DNA from 3 places in the Kribbella sp. NPDC003557 genome. Region 1 is predicted to be linked to each of the others. Evidence: riboswitches for the same ligand, from Rfam matches in the RefSeq annotation. Region 1 holds a riboswitch; each other region holds the start of a gene.

Region 1 (2,258 bases):
CCTGACCGGGGACCTCGCTTTCGGCGGCTGGCGCCTCGACTGGCACAGCGTGCTGACAGCCCGCTACGGCTCGGTCCGCATCGACAGCCCGGCGACGTGTGGACGCGCGGGTGCTGGCTACGGCGGGATCTTCTGGCGGTTGCCCTCTGCGTCGACGACTGTCCTCTGTGCCGACGGTGACGGGCGCGACACTGCCTTTGGATCTCACAGTCCGTGGCTCGCCTTGGTCCAGGGCGATGTCACTCTGTTGTTGCTGCAGCCGGATCAGGTGTGGCCGTGGTTCCTGCGCACCGCGGAGTACGTCGGCGCGTGCCCTGCGCTCGCCTGGGAGCATCCGTTGACGCTGCAGCCCAACCAGGACCTGACGTTGTCGCTCACCGCGCTCCTGCTGGACAGGGCAGTGGACGCGGCTGAGGCTAAAACGTTGGCAGACCAGTTGTAGGCGACGACGCCAGCGCCGACTGCCAGCGCTTCGGCACACGGCCGGCCAGGCGTGCGTTCCGCCCGGCGGAGACGGCGTCGCGCATCGCGGCGGCCATCAGGGCGGGCTTCTCCGCGCGGGTCACCGGGGTCGCGAGCATCACCGCGTCGCAGCCGAGCTCCATCGCCAGTGCGGCGTCGCTCGCCGTACCGATGCCGGCGTCGACGATCACCGGGACGTTCGCCGCCTCGGCGATCAGCGCGATGTTGTGCGGGTTGCGGATGCCGAGCGCCGAACCGATGGGTGCGGCCAACGGCATCACGGCCGCACACCCGGCCTGCTCGAGGCGACGGGCGAGGATCGGGTCGTCGTTCGTGTACGGCAGCACGGTGAAACCGTCGGCCACCAACGCGTCCACGGCGTCGAGCAGCTCGACCGGATCCGGCAGCAGCAGGTGGTCGTCGGCGACGACCTCGACCTTGATCAGGTCGGTCTCCAGCGCTTCCCGGGCCAGCTTCGCGGTCAGCACGGCCTCGGCCGCGGTGTGACAGCCGGCCGTGTTCGGCAGGACGTCGATGCCGTGCTTCTTCAGCACATCGAGCACCGAGCCTTCGTGGCCGGTGCCGAGGCGGCGCATCGCGACCGTCGTCAGTTGGGTGCCGGAGGCAATCAACGCCTCCTCCATCACCTCGAGGTTGGCCGAACCGCCGGTCCCCATGATCAGGCGGGAGGTGTACGTGCGCCCGCCGAGCTCCAGTGGATCGTCCATCTCAGCCTCCCTGGGTCGCGCTGACGATCTCGACCCGGTCGCCGGGCGCGAGCGTGGTCTGCGCCCACTCGGCCCTGGTCAGCACGTTCTGGTTCACCGCGACCGCGATCCCCGTACTGCGGTCGGAGTACTCCGCGATCAGCTCGGCCACGGACCGGCCGGCCGACCCGTCGATCGCCGTACCGTTCACCCAGACGGATTCCATCGCTTCCTCCCTACGCCGGAATTACCCGATTCAGGTTCAGCGGTCGGTGACGGCCCAGTCACCCTCTCAGCCCACTCGCTGCAAGCTCCCGCGGACGCTTCGACTATAGCTGACGGGTCAGTCGACGGTGGTGCCGGTGAGGAGGGCAGCGAGCTCTGTCGGTCTGTAGAGGACCTGTTTGCCGGTGCGTTCCGGTTCGACGAGACCCGTGCGGCGGAGTAGCTGCAAGTGCTGGCTCACGGCGGACGGGGTGACCTTCAGCTCGCCGGCCAGGTCGGTCGTTGTCCGGGGATGGGTGAGGAGCTCGAGGATGTGCGCTCTCGGCGTACCGATCAACTGAGCGAGGTCATGGCGCGACGGTGGCTCGACGACCGACCACAGGTGCGCCTGACCGCGTGGCGGATAGCCGAGCAGCGGTTCGGCGCCAGGGTCGAACGGGATGACCGCGTGCGGGCCGAAGAGCGTCGGCTGCAGTACGAGTCCGCGGCCGGCGACGTCCTCGGTGCGGCTCTGTTCGGCGACACGGTCGACCTTGAGCAGCCCGTCGGCGTACGTGATGGCAGGGCCCAGCCCGTTGAGCATGGCGCCGGTGCCCTGTTGCGTGAGGACGTGGCCGCGGTAGCTGATGTCTGCGGACAGCAGTGTGCGCATGCGGCTCCAGTACGGCGCCATGACGGCGTCCCAGTACTGGCGTAGCGCCTCGACGACCTTGTCGACGGTGAGGTCCTCGGGGAGTTGCTGGTTGACCGCGATGATCTGACGTTCGAACGTGGCGGTGTCGACGGCGGCGATCAGGTTCAGCTCGTCTTCGAGTTGCGTGAGGGGCGAGGACGGGCGCGGAGTCAGGAAGTCCGGGCTGCCCA
Region 2 (2,258 bases), on a different contig from region 1:
GCCCTCGATCATCACCTGGACGTCGTGCTCCCAGGCGACCTTGGTCAACTCGCCGAGCGTCCGGAGCTCGGCGAACTGCGCCTCGTCGTTGGCGTCCGCGATGGACCCCGGGCGCAGCCCGTCGCCGAGCGAGAACGTCACGTCGTACTCGCGGAGGATCTCGCACAGCTCCGCGAAATGCGTGTACAGGAAGGACTCCTGGTGGTGCGCCAGGCACCAGGCGGCCATGATCGACCCGCCGCGCGACACGATCCCGGTGATCCGCCGCGCGGTCAGCGGTACGTACCGCAGCAGGACGCCGGCGTGCACGGTCATGTAGTCCACGCCCTGCTCGCACTGCTCGATCACCGTGTCGCGGTACACCTCCCACGACAGCGCGGCCGGATCGCCCTTCACCTTCTCCAGCGCCTGGTACAGCGGCACCGTCCCGATCGGCACCGGTGAGTTCCGCAGGATCCACTCCCGGGTCTCGTGGATGTTCTTCCCGGTCGACAGGTCCATCACCGTGTCGGCGCCCCACCGGGTCGCCCAGACCAGCTTCTCGACCTCTTCCTCGATCGAACTGCTGACGGCGGAGTTGCCGATGTTCGCGTTCACCTTCACCAGGAACTTCTTCCCGATGATCATCGGCTCGCTCTCCGGGTGCCGCCGGTTCGCCGGGATCACCGCCCGGCCGCGCGCCACCTCCGCCCGGACGAACTCCGGGTCGAGTCCTTCCCGCAGTGCGACGTACCTCATCTCCTCGGTGATCACCCCGGCCCGCGCGTGCCCGAGCTGGGTCCGCGGCTCGCGGCCGGCGATCCACTCGCGCCGCAGCGCGGGCAGACCGGCCTGGACGTCGATCTCGGCCGACGCGTCGGTGTACGGACCGGACGTGTCGTAGAGGTCGAAGTGCTCGCCGTTGGTCAGATGCACGCGGCGCGCCGGTACCCCGAGCTCCCCGCGACGGATCTTCTCCGAGCCCGAGATCGGGCCCGTGGTGACGGCCGGTCGGATCGTGCTGACATTCGTCATGCTGCTGCTCCCTACGCCGGAATTACCCGGACAGGTTCGGCGGTCGGCGGCGCCGGCAGCAGAGTCTTGTCTCTGGCCAGCCGCCCTCTCAGCCCACTACGGTGCGAGCTCCCGCGATCTCCAGTTGTCACGGACCACCCTAGACGAACCCTGTAACGTCGAGGGATGCGCGACCTCGTCTATCCGCCCGTCATCGCCTTCGCGAAGACCGCGTTCACGGTGCTGGACCTCAAGATCCGCCGCACCGGGACCGAGCACGTCCCGCGCACCGGCGGGGCCCTGATCGCGATCAACCACATCAGCTACGTCGACTTCATCCTGGGCGGGTACGGCGCGCTGCCGGCCAGGCGGCTGGTGCGCTTCATGGCCAAGGAGGTGCTGTTCCGCAACCGGTACTCCGGCCCGCTGATGCGCGGCATGCACCACATCCCGGTGGACCGCGAGGCCGGCGCCGCGTCGTACCAGCAGGCGATCCGCTACCTGAACGACGGTGAGCTGGTCGGCGTCTTCCCGGAGGCGACGATCAGCCGCTCGTTCGAGCTCAAGGAGTTCAAGTCCGGCACGGTCCGGATGGCCGCGGAGGCCGGCGTACCGGTGCTGCCGATGATCCTGTGGGGCACGCAGCGGATGTTCACCAAGGACCACCCGCGGGACTTCACCCGGCACCGGCCGATCTCGATCAGCGTCGGCGCCCCGATGACGGTGACCCGCGACGACGACCCGGTCGAGGCGACCGCGCGGCTGCGCTCCACGATGGCCGGAATGCTCGACGAGACGATCCGCTCGTACCCCGAGCAGACACCCGGCGCCTGGTGGCTGCCGGCCGCGTACGGCGGCACTGCCCCGACCCCGGCCGAGGCCGCACGCCTCGACCAGGAGGAACTCGCACGGCGTGCGCTGAAGAAGAAGTAGGTCTCAGGTGACGCCTTTCGGCGTCGTGGAGGAGCCGAGCAGATTGCCGGCCCGCTCGAGCATGTCGGTGGCGAACCGCTCGCTGAAGCCGGCCGCGAACCCGCTCACGGCGAACACCGCGGTCGACTCGGGCCCGCCCGCACCTTGTGTCGCCGTCACCACGGTGAAGTAGGCCAGCGCACCGAACACGGCGCCGATCGCGGGGCGCAGGGCCCCCAGCATCACTCGCTGCCAGCGCGGCGCCGTGTCGTCGATGATCAGGTTGCCGGCCGCCATCCGCTGGATCACGCTGACCGTGGCGCCCAGGATCGCCATGCAGGTCGCCGCCACGA
Region 3 (2,258 bases), 740 kb from region 1:
GCCTGCCGCCGACCGATCCGGCCGAGCAGTACCGCAGCCACCATCGAGACGATGATCGACGTGTACGTCGCGCCGAGCCAGCTCGGTACGGGCTGGTCGTTGAACAGGCCCTGCTGGAGCCTGGTCCAGAACGGCGACCAGCCCGCGACGGTGCCGGGGTTCACGAGCTGGTACGCGACGAAGCCGATCAGCCAGGCGACCGTGGGCTGCCAGCGGAACTTCGCCGTACTGGACACGTCCCACCGCATCTTGCTGACCACGAAGAAGTCGGCGATCGCCACCGCGAACAGCGGGACGAAGACCGAGCCGATCAGGTACAGGAACTGCGTGTAGTTGCCCAGGTCGATGAACAGCGCGATGCCGGTGGCGATCGCGCCGATCGCGACCGAGATCCACCGCCGGTCGATGTGGCCGATCAGGTTGTGCGCGGCCATCGTGGTCGAGTAGACGTTCGCGTACGCCTCGTCGACCTCGTCCACCAGCAACACGAGCAGCGCGATCGCGCCGGCCGGCAGCGTGACCAGTGCGGTGATGACGTCGTCGCTGTTCGTCCCCAGCGTCGCGACGGCGACCACGCCGAGGGCGTAGTACGCGATGGCGGCCAGGCCGTAGCCGAGCGTGGAGCCGGCGAACGCCGCCTTGTTGGTGCGCGAGTGCCGCGTGTAGTCCGCGGCCAGCGGAGCGAACGACACGACACCGGCCGCGGCGAGGTCGACCGCCGGCCAGAAGCCGAACACGCTGTCCTGCGGCAGGGCGTGCGTCGGCTTGCTCAGCACCTGCACGAACAGGTACACCGACGCGATCAGCACGAGCCAGACCATGAACTTGCGCAGGATCTTCACGCTGCCCAGCGGACGCACCGCCATCGCGGTCGCGATCACCCCGGCGAGTACGACGAACAGCCAGCGCCACCGCTCGCTCGTCACCGCGACCGCGGCCTGCGAGATGACGATGATCTCCATCGTCGCCCAGCCGACGTTCTGCGCGATGTTCAGGACGGTCGGCGCCATCGAGCCGCGGCGGCCGAACAGGCCGCGCAGGCTCGCCATCGCCGGCGCACCGGTCTGCGACCCGAACACGGCCGCGCCGCCGAGCACCAGCGCGCCGATGCCGCAGCCGACGAAGACCGCGAGCAGACCCTGCCACAGCGAGCCGGTGTACGCCGCGACGAGCGCGCCGGTCACCGGGCCGAACAGCGAGATGCCGAAGTTGCCCCAGAGGGTGAACTGGTCGAAGAAGCCGAGCGTGCGCGGCGCATCGGTGGTGAGGACGAGCGGCGCCTCGGTGGTGCTCGCAGGACGAACAGCTGTATCGGTCATGAGTGACCCCACTCCCTACGCCGGCATTACCCGGTCAGGTTCAGGCGGTCGGCGACCCAGCTGTCGCCCTCTCAGCCCGCGCATCCTCGGTGCGAGCTCCCGCATAGGTTGGTGCTGCGAGTTTAACGCGTCAGCTATTTTCCGGCAGCGCGGCTGCTCGTTCTATGAGCGCGGCCAGCTCCGGGCCGTTGGTGACGACCGGCATGTGCGCACCGGTGTCCAGCGTGCGCGCCTCACCGTGACTGAGCTCGGCGAGCTGCTCGAGCCACTCCTTCGTACACATCAGGTCGTGCTTGCCGCGGACCAGGACCACCGGCACCCGGACGTGCGGCATCACCGCGGCCAGGTCGTGGATCCGCGACGCCTCGCCGGCGCGGGCGATCGACGGCAGTGTCGTCCGCGCGTACTGCGGGCTGATCCGGACCAGCTTCGGTACGTCCGGGATGGCCGAGCCGACGAGGCGGACCGCCCGGTCGACCCAGCTCGACATCCGGATGTCACCCGTCGGCGCGGCGAGGACCAGCGCGTGCACGAGCTCGGGGTACCGGACCGCCGCCTCGACGACGATCTGGCAGCTTGCCGAGTGGCCGACCAGGACGGACCGCTCGCGGATCTTCCCGGCCAGCGCCACCGCGAGTGCCCGCGGGTGCAGGTCCTCCCGGGCGCCCGCCGGTTCGCCGTACCCGGGCAGCGTCACCACGTGGTACGGCGTGACGAGATGCTCGACGGTCCGCGCGTACGACTCCGGGCCGAGGCCCAGGCCGGGCACGAGGACGATCGGTGCGCTCACTCCCAGGGCGCCTTGGCCGGTGCACCCTTGACGACCGGGTTCGACACGTCGGGCTTCAGCTCGCGGTACCCGAGGAACAGGCCGACCGCGAGAAGCAGCAGGCCGACGCCACCCCAGCCGTACGCCGTGGGCAGCCGGTGGACCGCGTC

Evidence for each region. Region 1 has a riboswitch for thiamine pyrophosphate ahead of thiS (sulfur carrier protein ThiS). Riboswitches for the same ligand answer to the same signal wherever they lie in the genome.
Region 2: another riboswitch for thiamine pyrophosphate. It lies ahead of thiC (phosphomethylpyrimidine synthase ThiC); the one in region 1 lies ahead of thiS (sulfur carrier protein ThiS).
Region 3: another riboswitch for thiamine pyrophosphate. It lies ahead of ABZW60_RS10295 (cytosine permease); the one in region 1 lies ahead of thiS (sulfur carrier protein ThiS).

The regions. Positions count from the first base shown of each region.
Region 1 is NZ_JBEXMY010000002.1:161,314-163,571, reverse strand. Features, by position in the region: gene ABZW60_RS06705 (DUF6807 family protein) at 1-442, shown strand, start outside; gene ABZW60_RS06700 (thiazole synthase) at 417-1,190, opposite strand; gene thiS (sulfur carrier protein ThiS) at 1,192-1,395, opposite strand; TPP riboswitch at 1,386-1,497, opposite strand; gene ABZW60_RS06690 (DUF5937 family protein) at 1,513-2,258, opposite strand, start outside.
Region 2 is NZ_JBEXMY010000001.1:1,215,730-1,217,987, forward strand. Features, by position in the region: gene thiC (phosphomethylpyrimidine synthase ThiC) at 1-1,014, opposite strand, end outside; TPP riboswitch at 1,005-1,139, opposite strand; gene ABZW60_RS05855 (lysophospholipid acyltransferase family protein) at 1,180-1,926, shown strand; gene ABZW60_RS05860 (hypothetical protein) at 1,930-2,258, opposite strand, start outside.
Region 3 is NZ_JBEXMY010000002.1:897,584-899,841, forward strand. Features, by position in the region: gene ABZW60_RS10290 (cation:proton antiporter) at 1-55, shown strand, start outside; gene ABZW60_RS10295 (cytosine permease) at 1-1,319, opposite strand, end outside; TPP riboswitch at 1,315-1,432, opposite strand; gene ABZW60_RS10300 (alpha/beta hydrolase) at 1,450-2,109, opposite strand; gene ABZW60_RS10305 (hypothetical protein) at 2,106-2,258, opposite strand, start outside.